One region of the Mesorhizobium sp. WSM4848 genome, then DNA from elsewhere that is predicted to be linked to it. Evidence: predicted binding sites of a transcription regulator. Region 1 holds the regulator's gene; the other holds the start of a gene.
What was found. The regulator LexA, encoded in region 1, represses DNA repair genes until DNA is damaged. The targets are predictions, from matches to a motif close to TGTTCNNNNTGTGTTCNG.
Positions count from the first base shown of each region.

Region 2: recA (recombinase RecA) is a predicted target of LexA. The motif match lies at 4,365-4,382, and genes of this name have one in related genera.

Region 1 is NZ_JBVVPX010000004.1:197,004-204,167, forward strand. Features, by position in the region: gene trpD (anthranilate phosphoribosyltransferase) at 1-845, shown strand, start outside; gene trpC (indole-3-glycerol phosphate synthase TrpC) at 850-1,701, shown strand; gene moaC (cyclic pyranopterin monophosphate synthase MoaC) at 1,768-2,265, shown strand; gene AC0L16_RS06460 (molybdopterin molybdotransferase MoeA) at 2,265-3,470, shown strand; gene lexA (transcriptional repressor LexA) at 3,575-4,312, shown strand; gene AC0L16_RS06470 (ComEC/Rec2 family competence protein) at 4,306-6,762, opposite strand; gene gltX (glutamate--tRNA ligase) at 6,865-7,164, shown strand, end outside.
Region 2 is NZ_JBVVPX010000006.1:40,131-47,294, forward strand. Features, by position in the region: gene AC0L16_RS08200 (cysteine desulfurase) at 19-1,260, shown strand; gene AC0L16_RS08205 (SUF system Fe-S cluster assembly protein) at 1,266-1,658, shown strand; gene sufA (Fe-S cluster assembly scaffold SufA) at 1,749-2,129, shown strand; gene AC0L16_RS08215 (GFA family protein) at 2,316-2,813, opposite strand; gene AC0L16_RS08220 (TfoX/Sxy family protein) at 2,903-3,226, shown strand; gene AC0L16_RS08225 (carbohydrate kinase family protein) at 3,299-4,231, opposite strand; gene recA (recombinase RecA) at 4,506-5,603, shown strand; gene alaS (alanine--tRNA ligase) at 5,849-7,164, shown strand, end outside.

The sequences.
Region 1 (7,164 bases):
TTTCCGGCGCAGTCGCCACCATGCGCGCCAAGATGCTGCGCGTCGAAGCGCCGGCTGGCGCCATCGACATCGTCGGCACCGGCGGCGACAATTCGCACAGCGTCAACATCTCGACCGCATCCGCCTTCGTCATCGCCGCCTGCGGCGTGCCGGTAGCCAAGCACGGCAATCGCGGACTATCCTCGCAGACCGGCGCCGCCGACGTGCTGACCGCGCTCGGCGTCAAGCTCGACATCCCGCCGGAAACGATCGGCCGCTGCATCCTCGACGCAGGCGTCGGCTTCATGTTCGCGCCGGCGCATCATCCGGCGATGAAGCATGTCGGCCCGATCCGTGCCGAGCTCGGCACCCGCACCATCTTCAACCTGCTTGGCCCGCTCTCCAATCCGGCTGGTGTCGTCAGGCAGATGGTTGGCGTCTTCTTGCCGGAATGGATCATGCCCGTGGCCGAGACGTTGAAGGCGCTGGGCGCCGACCACGTCTGGGTCGCCCATGGCGACGGCTATGACGAGATCACCACCACCGGCGAAACCCAAGTCGCCGAACTGGTCGGCGGCGAGATCCGCAGCTTTACGCTGACCCCGGAAGCGGTCGGGCTGAAGCGGCATACAAAGGACGAATTGCGCGGCGGCGATGCCGCCTACAACGCCCAGGCGCTGCGCGACATGCTGGGCGGCGCTGCCGGTGCCTTTCGCGATACGGTGCTGATGAACGCCGGCGCCGGACTGGTGGTGGCGGGAAAGGCGACGACGCTTGCCGATGGCATGGCGACGGCGGCGCAAGCCATCGACAGCGGCCGGGCGCTGAAAGTGCTTGACCGGCTGGTCGAGATTTCGAACGGATAGCGCCGTGTCTGATATCCTGCGCAAGATCGAAGCCTACAAGCGCGACGAGATCGCGGCGTCGAAGGCGCGGGTGCCGCTTGCCGAAATCAAGGCACGGGCAAAGGCTACCGACGCGCCACGCGGCTTTCTCTCGGCCCTTGAAGCCAAACGCAAATCCGGCAGTTTCGCGCTGATCGCCGAGATCAAGAAGGCGAGCCCGTCCAAGGGCCTGATCCGCGCCGATTTCGATCCGCCGGCGCTGGCCAGGGCCTATGCCAAAGGTGGGGCTGCCTGCCTGTCGGTGCTGACCGATGCGCCGTCTTTCCAGGGGGCGCCTGAATTCCTCACCGATGCACGCAGCGCCGTGACATTGCCCGCTTTGCGCAAGGATTTTCTGTTCGAGCCCTATCAGGTGTTCGAGGCCCGTGCGTGGGGCGCGGACGCCATCCTGATCATCATGGCGAGCGTCGATGACGCCGTGGCCAGGGAACTCGAAACGACGGCTTTCGAGCTCGGCATGGACGCACTGGTCGAGGTGCATGACGAGGCCGAGACGGAACGCGCGCTGAAACTGTCGTCGCGGCTGATCGGCATCAACAACCGCAATCTCCGGACGTTCGAAACCAGCATCGAGACATCGGAGCGGCTCGCGGCGATGGTGCCGGCCGACCGGCTGCTGGTCAGCGAGAGCGGTATTTTCTCGCACGTAGACTGCCGCAGGCTGGAACGGAGCGACATTGGCACTTTCCTCGTCGGCGAGAGCCTGATGCGGCAACAGGACGTGGCCACTGCGACGCACCTGCTTTTGACGGGCAAGGCGCCCGCCAATGCATCTGCCCGAAAATCGGAATCGATTTTCGGAGAGCATGATGCATAGATACAAAGCGTTAGAGCGTAGTTTGTGCGTCCAAACGGACGCACGTCGCTCCAAGGTGACCTGACGATGTCGGCCGCCCTCACCCATCTTGGCGCGGAAGGCGAAGCCAATATGGTCGATGTCGGCGACAAGGCGGAGACGACCCGTACGGCAATCGCCGAAGGTCTTGTCTCGATGCGGCCCGAAACGCTGAAAATGATTCTCGACGGCGATGCCAAGAAAGGCGACGTGCTGGGCACGGCGCGCATCGCCGGCATCATGGCGTCCAAGAGGACGCATGAGCTAATCCCGCTCTGCCATCCGCTGCTGTTGACCAAGATATCGGTAGACATCGAACCGGACGCGAAGCTGCCCGGCCTGAAGGTCACGGCGCTGGCCCGCGTCACCGGCAAGACCGGCGTCGAGATGGAAGCGCTGACCGCCGTCTCGGTCGCCTGCCTGACCATCTATGATATGGCCAAGGCGGTCGATCGCGCCATGGCGATCTCCGGCATCAGGCTGGTGGAAAAGACCGGCGGCAAATCCGGCGACTACACGGCGGATGCCCAGGGGGCAGGCCAATAATGGCGCTGCTTGCGGTCGCCGAGGCGCTCGAGCGCCTGCTTGAGGATGCTGCGCCCTTGCAGGCTGAAAGCGTCGCCCTGATGGTCGCCGCCGACCGCGTGCTGGCGGGGCCACTCATGGCGCTCCGCACCCAGCCGCCATTCAACGCCTCAGCCATGGACGGCTATGCCGTGCGGGCCGACGATGTCGCGTCCGTGCCCGCGAGACTTTCGGTGATCGGCATGGCGCCGGCCGGACGCGGCTTTGCCGGAGCAGTCGGCCCGGCGCAGGCCGTGCGCATCTTCACCGGCGCGCCGATTCCCGCAGGCGCCGACACAATCGTCATCCAGGAGAATGTCCGCGACCTCGGCGGCGGCATGGTCGAAGTGACCGCGCCGACGGTTGAAGGCCGCAACATCCGCCGCCTCGGGCTCGATTTCTCGCAGGGCGACATGCTGCTGGAGAAAGGCCGCCTGCTTGATCCGGCGGCATTGTCGCTGGCGGCGTCGGCCAACCATCCGCAGGTCAGCGTGGTGAAACGGCCGCTGGTCGCCATCATCGCCACCGGCGACGAATTGCTGCCGCCGGGCAGCGACCTTGGCCCCGACCAGATCATCTCCTCCAATGCCTATGGCGTCGCCGCCGCGGTCCGCTCGGTCGGCGCCAGCGCACTCGATCTCGGCATCGCCCCCGACCGCAAGGAGGCGATCGCCGCGCTGGTCAAAAAAGCGGTCGACGCAGGCGCCGATGTCATCGTCACGCTGGGCGGTGCCTCGGTCGGCGACCACGACCTCGTCCATGACGTGCTGACCGGCGAAGGCATGGCGCTCGATTTCTGGAAAATCGCCATGCGGCCCGGCAAGCCACTGATGTTCGGGCGGCTGGGCGACATCCGCTGCCTAGGCCTGCCCGGCAATCCGGTGGCCAGCCTGGTCTGCACGCAGCTCTTTCTGAAGCCGCTGCTGGCGCGGCTCGGCGGCCGCGCCTTCCGTCAGGACATGCGCCAGGCGCGGCTCGGCGCCGCCATGCCGGCCAACGATCTCAGGCAGGACTATGTACGCGCGGTGGTGAAGGAAGAAGCTGGCACGCTTGAGGCAACGCCGTTCAGTATCCAGGATTCCTCGATGCTCAGAATGCTGGCCGACGCCAACGGACTGATCGTGCGCGAACCATTCGCTGCCGCAGGCGCGGCCGGCACCGCCTGCAGGGTGCTGATGCTACGCTGAACAAAACGTCAACGCATTCATTAAACTTTAAATGGTTGCGGAACACAACTGGAACAGATAGTGTTTGTTCTGGGTTTGTTTTTCTGATTCTGTTGGGGGTCGCGATGCTGACACGCAAACAACATGAACTGCTGATGTTCATCCACGAGCGGCTGAAGGAAAGCGGCATTCCGCCCTCGTTCGACGAGATGAAGGAAGCGCTCGACCTCGCCTCCAAATCGGGGATCCATCGGCTGATCACGGCGCTGGAGGAACGCGGTTTCATTCGCCGCCTGCCCAACCGCGCCCGCGCGCTGGAGGTGCTGCGCCTGCCCGATTCGATCGCGCCGGGCCTCAATGCGGCGCGCAAATTCTCGCCGAGCGTCATTCAAGGCAGCCTTGGGCAGGGCGGCCTCGGGCGCCAGATCAAGCCGGCGCCTTCGCGCATGCGTGCGGCCGGCAATGACGACGACGTCGTTGCCACCGTCTCCATACCGGTGATGGGCCGCATCGCTGCCGGTGTGCCGATCGACGCCATCCAGCACCAGACGCATTCGATCTCGGTGCCACCGGACATGATCACCGGCGGCACGCACTACGCGCTGGAGGTCAAGGGTGATTCGATGATCGAGGCCGGCATCTTCGACGGCGACACGGTCATCATCCGCAACGCCGATACGGCCCAGCCTGGCGAGATCATTGTCGCTCTGGTCGACGAGGAGGAAGCGACGCTGAAGCGGTTCCGCCGCAAGGGCGCCTCGATCGCCTTGGAAGCCGCCAATCCGGCCTACGAGACACGCATCTTCGGGCCGGACCGGGTCAAGGTGCAGGGCAAGCTCGTCGGACTGATCCGGCGTTACTGAGCGGCAGGCTTCTTGGGTTTCTCGGCTTTGCGGTAGGGCGGCAGGCCCCTCGCCTCGCGCGAAAATCGCCGCTGCTCATGCCAGGGCCTGTATGGCTGTCTGACGGCAAAACGGATTTCTGCGCGCGTCGTCGCCGATAGCGGATCGAAGAAGACGGCGGCGCTGCCCATGCGAGCGAGCTGCCGTTTGGTGACGACGAGAACCAGCGGATTGCGGCAGGGTTTGTAATAGGCTGTGGCATCGTCGATGACGATCAGATCCGCAAAGGCACAGGCTGGCCGCGCGGTTTTGCGGTCGTCGGCGACCGCGATGAGCGCGCCGGACGGATGCCGGGCGAGGCACAGGCCGGCAGTGCAGGTGAAAGGCGCTCCCGGCGGCAGGTCGGCCGGATCGGCGATGTCGGACTGCACATCTCCTTTCTCGAATGTCTCCGGCTCGACGATCGTCGTTGAAACCAGCGCATGTTTCCAGTTGTCGGTGGTGAATTCGTTCGAACGCATCCGGTTGACGGCAAGTTCGCCGCCGCCGATCGGCAGCGCCACCAGATGCGCATCCTCCGAGATCAGCACGTCGGGGTTGCGCGTCCCCGAAATCGTCAGCAGGCCGGCGAGCGCAAAGGGAAGTGCCGCAAGCCGCAGCCATGTCGTCGCCATCGTGGCGATGACCAGGGCGACCGTCACCAGCAGAACCGACTGCAACGAAATCAGTCCGACTGCATCGACCGGCGAACGCTCCGAAATCCATCCCGAAATTGCAATCATCACCGTCAGCCCCTTGCCCATCATGTAGAGGAAAGGGCCGTCGAGGCCGAAAGGCATTGCCAAGGCGCTGAGGACGGCCAGGAACATGACGATCGTGACGATCGGCATGACGGCCAGATTGGCGAACAGGCTGAGCGGCGAGACGCGCTGGAAGTGCCAGATGGCGAAGAGCGCGGTGGCGCTGCCGGCAATGATGGAGGTCATTGCGATGGTGCCTGCCCCAGCGACGAGTTTCTGGGTGACGAAAACGACCGGTGACCGTCTTTGGCGCGGCGCCGTGGCCTTGTCGGCACGATAGTCGGACCAACCGGCATAGGCACCCACGAGAGCCGCAGTCGCGGCGAAGGACATCTGGAAGCTTGCGCCGACCACCTCGTGCGGCGACACGATGATGACGGCGATGGCCGAAATCGCAAGGTTGCGCATGGTGAGTGCCGCCCGGTCGAACAGCACGGCTACAAGCATTACCGCCAGCATGATGAAGCTGCGTTCAGCCGCGACCACGATACCGGAAAAAATCAGATAGGCAGCGATGGAGACGAGTGCGGCAGCAGCCGCATATTTCTTGACCGGCCGGCGCGACGAAAAGTCGGGAAACAGCGCAAAGGCGCCGCGCAGCAATCCCATGACGGTGCCGGCGACAAGCGCCATGTGCAGGCCGGAAATGGAGATGATGTGGTAGATGCCGGTGCGCCGCATCGATTCGTTTATCGCTTCGGGGATGCCGGCCCGCACGCCGACGATCAGCGCAGCGGCGATCTCCCCCTCGGCACCACCGATGCTGTCCCTGATGTGGTCGGCGATGGCTTCGCGCGCCTTCTCGATCGACGAAGAAAGGCGGGCGGTAAACGGTGCTTCTTCGGAAACGACGATCTTTGGGCTGCCGAGGAAAAAGCCACTGGCACCGATACCGGCGAAATAGCTGTCAAAGGAGAAGTCAAAGCTGTCCGGCCTGACCGGGCCAGTCGGAGGCAAAAGCCTCACATAGCCGGTTGCCACCGAGCCTGCGGTCATCCCAGCGGGGATCTTGCGTGCCGAAACCCTGACGCGTTCGGGTGCATAACGCAGTGTCGGCCGGGCGGTCGACATCACGTCGATGGTCAGCCTGACCCGGCCGTTCGCCATCTGGTCGAGCCTGACGATACGGCCAGTCAGCTGGGTCTGGATTTCCGAACCGAGCATCTTCGTTCCGGCGCGCCAGGTTTCAAGCTTGGCGGCGAGCACACCAAGCGCGCACAGCAATGCTGCCATGAAGCACAGATGCGTTTTGCGGCGTGAGCGCGTGACGGCCGCACACAATGCCGTGAGCACCACGACGGCAATCGGCTGGGCAAAGTCCGGTTCGACGGCAAGCGAAAAATAGACAATCACTCCGCATGCCAGAAAAACCGGCACCAGCAGGAAGGCGACGCCGCGGTCGAATTCCAGGCCGGCTGCCGAGGCCACGCTGTTGCGGATACCGGATGGTGAAAGACGGCTGAGCTGTCGGCGAAAACGAATGACAGGGCCGGGTGCTGGAGCCGGTATCGGCGCGGCGCGGTCCGGCGAAACAGGCTGAATGCCCGGGTGCGACGCAGGCAGCGAAGCGGGTGGCGGCTCGGCGTCGGGAACGTCGGCAAACAGCGATCGTTCGCTGACGCTTGTGGTCGCGCCCTCGCTCTTGTCCGCGCCGCGGCCTGGTCCAGCCATCGGGTTCGCCCCTTGCGCCCTTGACCTCCTATGCTACATGAACGCGCGACGCGCGAAAGTCCGCGCAACCATATCCGTTTTCTGCGCTTGCCCAGGAGTTCCATGTCCGACAAGGTCGTCACCCGTTTTGCCCCTTCGCCCACCGGATTCCTGCATATTGGCGGGGCGCGCACGGCGCTGTTCAACTGGCTGTATGCGAGACACACCGGTGGCAAGATGCTGCTGCGCATCGAGGACACCGATCGCGAGCGTTCGACCGATGCCGCAACCGCTGCCATCCTCGATGGGCTCTCCTGGCTCGGCCTCACCTGGGACGGCGAGCCGGTATCGCAGTTCGAGCGCGCGCCGCGCCACCGCGCGGTCGCCGAGGAACTGGTTCGCCTCGGCAAAGCCTATTACTGC
Region 2 (7,164 bases), on a different contig from region 1:
GCCTCGAGAGAGCTTATGATGGACCAGAAAGTCGAAAACATCCCCTACGACGTCGAGGCGATCCGCCGCGACTTTCCGATCCTGTCGCGGGAAGTCTACGGCAAACCGCTGGTCTATCTAGACAACGGCGCCTCGGCGCAGAAGCCGCAGGCCGTGCTCTACGCCATCCAGCACGCCTATTCCCAGGAATATGCCAACGTCCATCGCGGGCTGCATTTCCTGTCGAATGCCTCGACCGACGCCTTTGAGAACGCGCGCAAGATAGTGCAAAGATTTCTCAACGCGCCAAGCACCGACAACATCGTCTTCACCTCGAACACGACCGCGGCGATCAACACCGTTGCTTATGGTTATGGCATGCCCAATATCGGCGAGGGCGACGAAATAGTCCTGTCGATCATGGAGCACCATTCCAACATCGTGCCGTGGCATTTCATCCGCGAGCGCCAGGGCGCAAAGCTGGTCTGGGTGCCGATCGACGATCTCGGGGTCTTCCACATCGAGGAGTTCGAGAAGCGGCTGAGCGACCGTACAAAACTGGTCGCCATCACGCACATGTCGAACGCGCTCGGCACGGTGACGCCGATCAAGGAGATCGTCCGCATCGCGCATGCGCGCGGCATTCCGGTGCTTGTCGACGGCAGCCAGAGCGCCGTGCACATGCCGATCGACGTACAGGACCTCGACTGCGATTTCTTCGTCTTCACCGGCCACAAGGTTTATGGGCCCTCGGGCATCGGCGTGCTCTATGGCAAGAAGGACATGCTGGAGCGCATGCGCCCGTTCATGGGCGGCGGCGAGATGATCGAGGAGGTGACACAAGACATCGTCACCTACAACGATCCGCCGCACCGTTTCGAGGCCGGCACGCCGCCGATCGTCCAGGCGATCGGGCTGGGTGCTGCGCTGGAATACATGGAAAAGATCGGCCGCGAGCGCATCGCCGCGCATGAGGCCGATCTGAAGGACTATGCCCATCAGCGGCTGCGCGCCATCAATTCGCTGCGCATCTTCGGTGATGCGCCGGACAAGGGCGCCATCATCTCCTTCGAGCTGCAGGGCATTCATGCCCACGACGTGTCGATGGTGATCGATAGGCAGGGCGTGGCCGTGCGCGCCGGCACCCATTGCGCCCAGCCGCTGTTGAAACGTTTTGGCGTAACCTCCACATGCAGGGCATCGTTCGGCATGTATAACACCAGGGCCGAAGTCGACGCTTTGGCCGATGCGCTCGAAAAAGCGCGAAAGTTCTTCGGATGACGATCATGGATGATTCAGGCCACACCGCAGAGACCGCTTCGGAAACGGCAGCCAATGAAGTGGTTTCCGCCTCGGCCATTCCCGCCGACGAACTGGCGCGGCTGACCGACGACATCGTCTCGGCGCTGAAGACGGTCTACGACCCGGAAATCCCGGCCGACATCTATGAGCTCGGCCTGATCTACAAGATCGACATCGAGGACGACCGCTCGGTCAAGATCGACATGACGCTGACCGCGCCGGGCTGCCCGGTGGCCGGCGAAATGCCGGGCTGGGTGGAGAATGCCGTCGGCGCCGTCGAAGGCGTTTCAGGCGTCGAGGTCAACATGACCTTCGATCCGCCCTGGTCGCCCGACCGCATGTCGGAAGAGGCGCAGGTCGCGGTGGGCTGGTATTGAGGCGCACTTGCGCCAGGCAGAAAACTTCACCATTTTAGGTGAAGACTCATTCCGCAGGCCTTGAACCTGCGTGAACGCGGAGACTAAAGAATGGGACGCTTCGCCGTCATCACGATGACCGAAAAGGCTGCCGACCGGGTTCGCGAGATCGTCGCGACCCGTGAGAATGCGCATGGCATTCGCCTTGGCATCAAGAAGGGCGGCTGCGCCGGCATGGAATATACGGTCGACCTGGTGACCGAACCCAACACCAAGGACGATCACATCGAGCGCGACGGCGCCCATGTCTATGTCGCGCCTGAGGCAGCGCTTTTCCTGTTCGGCACCGAAATGGATTTCGAGCAGACGACGCTTCGCACCGGCTTCACCTTCCGCAATCCGAACCAGAGCTCGGCCTGCGGCTGCGGCGAATCGGTTGAACTCAAGCCGGCCGATTTGAAGGCCTTGGCCGAGGCGCGCGCGTCGGCCTGATCTTCTCCCCGTGCCCCCTCATCCGGCCCTTCGGGCCACCTTCTCCCCGCTGGGGAGAAGAGGCTTGCATCAACGCTGGCGACCTCCTCTCCCCTCGGGGAGAGGTCGGATTGCCCCGAATTGCCCTTCGCAATTCGGTTGGCAATCCGGGTGAGGGGCTTAGCCTATGCGAGCGGGGAGAAGGACCTAATCCACCCACATCCCCGTCCGCTTGTGCCAATCGGCGATCGACTCCTCGGGATAGACGTCGAAGCTCTTGTCTTTCCTGCCGATGTCGGGCTCGACCCAGTTCGCCTTGTATTTCAGCATGAGATGCACCTTTTCAGGCGGTTTCGGCAGGTCTGTGTCGATCGCCGAGGCGAAGGGGTGGACCAGTTCTGGCCAGGTCCGGTCATAGAGCCACAGTGCCGAACCACATTTTTTGCAGAAATTCCGCTCGCCTGACGAGATCTCGCATTGCGGATGCTCGTCGTCCTCGATCTCGGCCTGGTAGACGCCAAGATTGCGCTTGCCCTTGATTTTCAGCGTCTCGTAATCGGCGCCGAGATTGATGGCAAAGCCACCGCCACCCTGCTGCTTGCGGCAGATCGAGCAGTAGCACAGCATGAACGGCACCGGCGTGTGGCTCTCCACCTCGAAGCGGACGGCATTGCACCGGCAGGACCCTTTGAGCAGAAGCGGCATGAAAAACCTCCGACGAAATTTGTTCCAACTGTCAGGATGGTGCCGGTTGCGGCGATGACAAGGGGAAATCCGGATGACATGATCGCGGCATGGACAATGAACGCATTGCCGAACTGTTCGAAGGCCTCGGCCCGGTCAGCATTCGCAAGATGTTCGGCGGCAAGGGCATCTATTTCGACGGCGTCATCGTCGCCATCGTCATTCGCGGCGAATTGATGCTGAAAGCCGACGCGGAAAGCGCGCCCGAATTCGAGGCGGCCGGCTGCCGGCAATGGACCTACACGGGGTCGCGGCATGGCAAGCTGGTGTCGATGCCGTATTGGAGCGTTCCCGACAGCGCCTTCGACGATCCGGATGAGATGGCGGTCTGGGCACGCCGGGCCTATGAGGCGGGGCTGCGGGCCGGCAAGTAGGTATGTCCGCTAGCCGCTCAGCTTTAGATAATCGCTTCAGGTTGTTGAGGGGCGGCGCCAACATCCGGGATTTCATGCCAGGTCGCGCGCCTCGGGCACGAATGCCAGCGCCTCGGCAAAGACAGCGCTCGTGAAGGCGGCGCTCTCGACGGCGAGCTGTGCTGCGGCAACGCCTTCGCGTAACGCTGCGCGCAGCGTCAGGCCGCGCAGCAGGGCGGCCATCGTCGCGCCGGCCAATGCGTCGCCGGCGCCGGTCGCATCCGCCGGCTTTTGTGACGTAGGCGGCAGGATCGAGAAGGCGCCGGCTTCGTCGAAACCGAGCACTGGACCCTCGCCAGCGGTGACCACGCCGCTTTTCAGGCCGTCGCGTCTTAGGCCGTCGACAATGCCACGATCGTCAGCATCGACGTCGGCGCCGGTAAGCGCGCCGGCCTCGCGCCGGTCCATGAAGGCCAGCGCCAGGCTGCCCAGCACCGGCGCGAGCCGCGCCGCCTTGTCGGGCGAGACTGCGAGGCCGAACACCGGCTTGCCGGCGGCGAGCGTCACCAGCCGCTCCAGCGCCATCGGCGGCAGGTTGGCGTCGCACAGGACCGCATCGGCGGTGCTGATCGCCTCGCGCACCTTGGCACGGCGGATCTGCTTGGCAAGCGCCAGGTCGTAGAGCGCCATGTCGGCAAGGCTGGCGATCAGGGCGCCGTCGCCGTCGATCAGCACTGTGGTGCTCGGCGTCGTGCGATCGAGGAACACCACGGAAAGATCGGCAATACCGGCCGCAGCGACGGCGCGCGAGACCATGTCGGCCAGAACATCGCCGCCGCGAACCGAAAGCAGCGCGCCGGAGACGCCGCGGCGCACGGCGCAGCGCAGCGCATTGAAGACGGCGCCGCCGACAGCCTCGCGCATCGTGCCGGGATTCGACACCGCCGGCACAAAGGCGCCCAAAACTTGGCCGCGCCGCTCGATATAGGCGCCGCCTACGGCCAGAACTGTCGGCGACTTCAGCATGCCCGGTGAGATGACCTTGTTGCCCGGGTGAAGACTAGGTTGTCCGGCGGAACCCGGCAACCAGAAGCCGCGATTCGGAAGATGCCCAGCCGAATCCTGCGGGCGAAGCGGGATACATCCTGGGGTGGAAATCCAAAACAAAAAAAGAACAAATACGGATATTGTTGGTTTTTCAATTGGTTGTCTCCCCTTGCCAAACGAGAACAAAAAACGTACAAATTGATAGGGATTACGGATTGTCCGGCCTTCATTGACGACCACGGGGTGATGTATCATGGCTCAGAATTCTTTGCGGCTTGTAGAGGACAAAGCAGTGGACAAATCAAAGGCTCTGGATGCGGCGCTGTCGCAAATCGAGCGTGCCTTCGGCAAGGGCTCGATCATGCGGCTCGGCGCAAACGAGCAGGTCGTCGAGATCGAAACGGTGCCGACCGGTTCGCTTGGCCTCGACATCGCGCTCGGCGTCGGCGGCCTGCCGCGCGGCCGCATCGTCGAGATCTACGGGCCGGAAAGCTCGGGCAAGACGACGCTGGCGCTGCACACGGTGGCGGAGGCCCAGAAGAAGGGCGGCATCTGCGCCTTCGTCGATGCTGAGCACGCGCTCGACCCGGTCTATGCCCGCAAGCTCGGCGTCGACCTCGAAAACCTCTTGATCTCGCAGCCCGATACCGGCGAGCAGGCGCTGGAGATCTGCGACACGCTGGTGCGTTCCGGCGCCATCGACGTGCTGGTAGTCGATTCGGTCGCGGCGCTGACGCCGCGCGCCGAAATCGAAGGCGAGATGGGCGATTCGCTGCCCGGCCTGCAGGCCCGCCTGATGAGCCAGGCGCTGCGCAAGCTGACCGCCTCGATCTCGCGTTCCAACACCATGGTCATCTTCATCAACCAGATCCGCATGAAGATCGGTGTCATGTTCGGTTCGCCCGAGACCACGACCGGCGGCAACGCGCTGAAATTCTATGCTTCGGTGCGCCTCGACATTCGCCGCATCGGCTCGGTCAAGGACCGCGACGAGGTCGTCGGCAACCAGACCCGCGTCAAGGTGGTCAAGAACAAGCTGGCGCCGCCCTTCAAGGTGGTCGAGTTCGACATCATGTATGGCGAGGGCGTGTCCAAGACCGGCGAGCTGGTCGACCTCGGCGTCAAGGCCGGCGTGGTCGAAAAGTCGGGCGCCTGGTTCTCCTACAATTCGCAGCGTCTCGGCCAGGGCCGCGAGAACGCAAAACTGTTCTTGCGCGACAATCCCGACACGGCGCGCGAGATCGAATTGGCACTACGGCAGAATGCCGGGCTGATTGCGGAGAAATTCCTCGAGAATGGTGGTTCCGAAGGCGGAGACGATGGTTTCGAGGACGAAGCTGGCGCCATGTAGGCTTCGGCATTGGTCGGAGTTTGGCCATGAGTCCGGCTCATCACCTCCAGCCTGTGTCTGTATTGTTGCGTTTCGAACCGCCGGCCTAGCGCCGGCGGTTTGCATTTGAGATGACCGGCAAGCCCCGCAAATTGGCCCAATTCCGTGTTTCTGGACAGGCTGCGACGCGGCGGCTAAAAGGCCATGTCCATTTGTCATCGGCCGGGCCGACGGCTCTCTCCAAAAACTAAAAGGCAGTATTATTCATGAGTGGCGTGAACGAGATCCGGTCGACATTCCTCGACTATTTCCGCAAGGAGGGTCACGAGGTCGTCGGGTCGAGCCCGCTGGTGCCGCGCAACGACCCGACACTGATGTTCACCAATGCCGGCATGGTGCAGTTCAAGAACGTTTTCACCGGCCTGGAAAAGCGACCCTATTCGCGTGCCACGACGGCTCAGAAGAGTGTTCGCGCCGGCGGCAAGCACAACGACCTCGACAATGTCGGCTACACCGCGCGCCACCTGACCTTCTTCGAGATGCTCGGCAATTTCTCGTTCGGCGACTATTTCAAGGAGCGCGCCATCGAGCTTGCCTGGAACCTGATCACCAGGGAGTTCGGGCTGAAGAAGGACAAGCTGCTGGTCACGGTCTATCACACCGACGACGAGGCTGCCGGCTACTGGAAGAAGATCGCCGGCTTTTCCGACGATCGCATCATCCGCATTCCGACCTCGGACAATTTCTGGGCAATGGGCGACACCGGACCTTGCGGTCCGTGCTCGGAGATATTCATCGACCGTGGCGAGCACATCTGGGGCGGCCCTCCCGGCAGCCCCGAGGAAGATGGCGACCGTTTCCTGGAATTCTGGAACCTGGTGTTCATGCAGTACGAACAGGTGACGAAGGACGAGCGCATCGACCTGCCGCGCCCGTCGATCGACACTGGCATGGGCCTGGAGCGCATGGCCTCGATTCTGCAAGGGGTCGAGAGCGTCTTCGAGACCGACCTGTTCCGTCACCTGATCGAGGCTGCGTCATCCGCGCTCGGCCGCGGTCCGGATGCCGACAGCGTCGGATCGTTCCGCGTCATCGCCGACCATTTGCGTTCGTCCTGCTTTCTGGTGGCAGACGGCGTGCTGCCGTCCAATGAGGGCCGCGGCTACGTGCTGCGTCGCATCATGCGCCGCGCCATGCGCCATGCGCAGCTTTTGGGCGCCGGTGATCCTCTGATGTGGCGGCTGGTGCCGGCGCTGGTGCGCGAGATGGGCCAGGCCTATCCGGAGCTGGTGCGCGGTGAACAGATGATCACCGAGACGCTGAAGCTTGAAGAAACCCGTTTCCGCAAAACGCTGGTGCGCGGCTTGGGCCTGCTTTCGGAGGCGACGGAAAAGCTGGGCGCCGGCGACACGCTGGATGGCGAGACCGCCTTCAAGCTCTACGACACCTATGGCTTTCCGCTCGATCTGACCCAGGACGCGCTGCGTCAGCGCAACATCTCGGTCGATCTTGCCGGCTTCACCAATGCGATGGAGCAGCAGAAGGCCGAGGCGCGCAAGAGCTGGGCTGGTTCCGGCGAGGC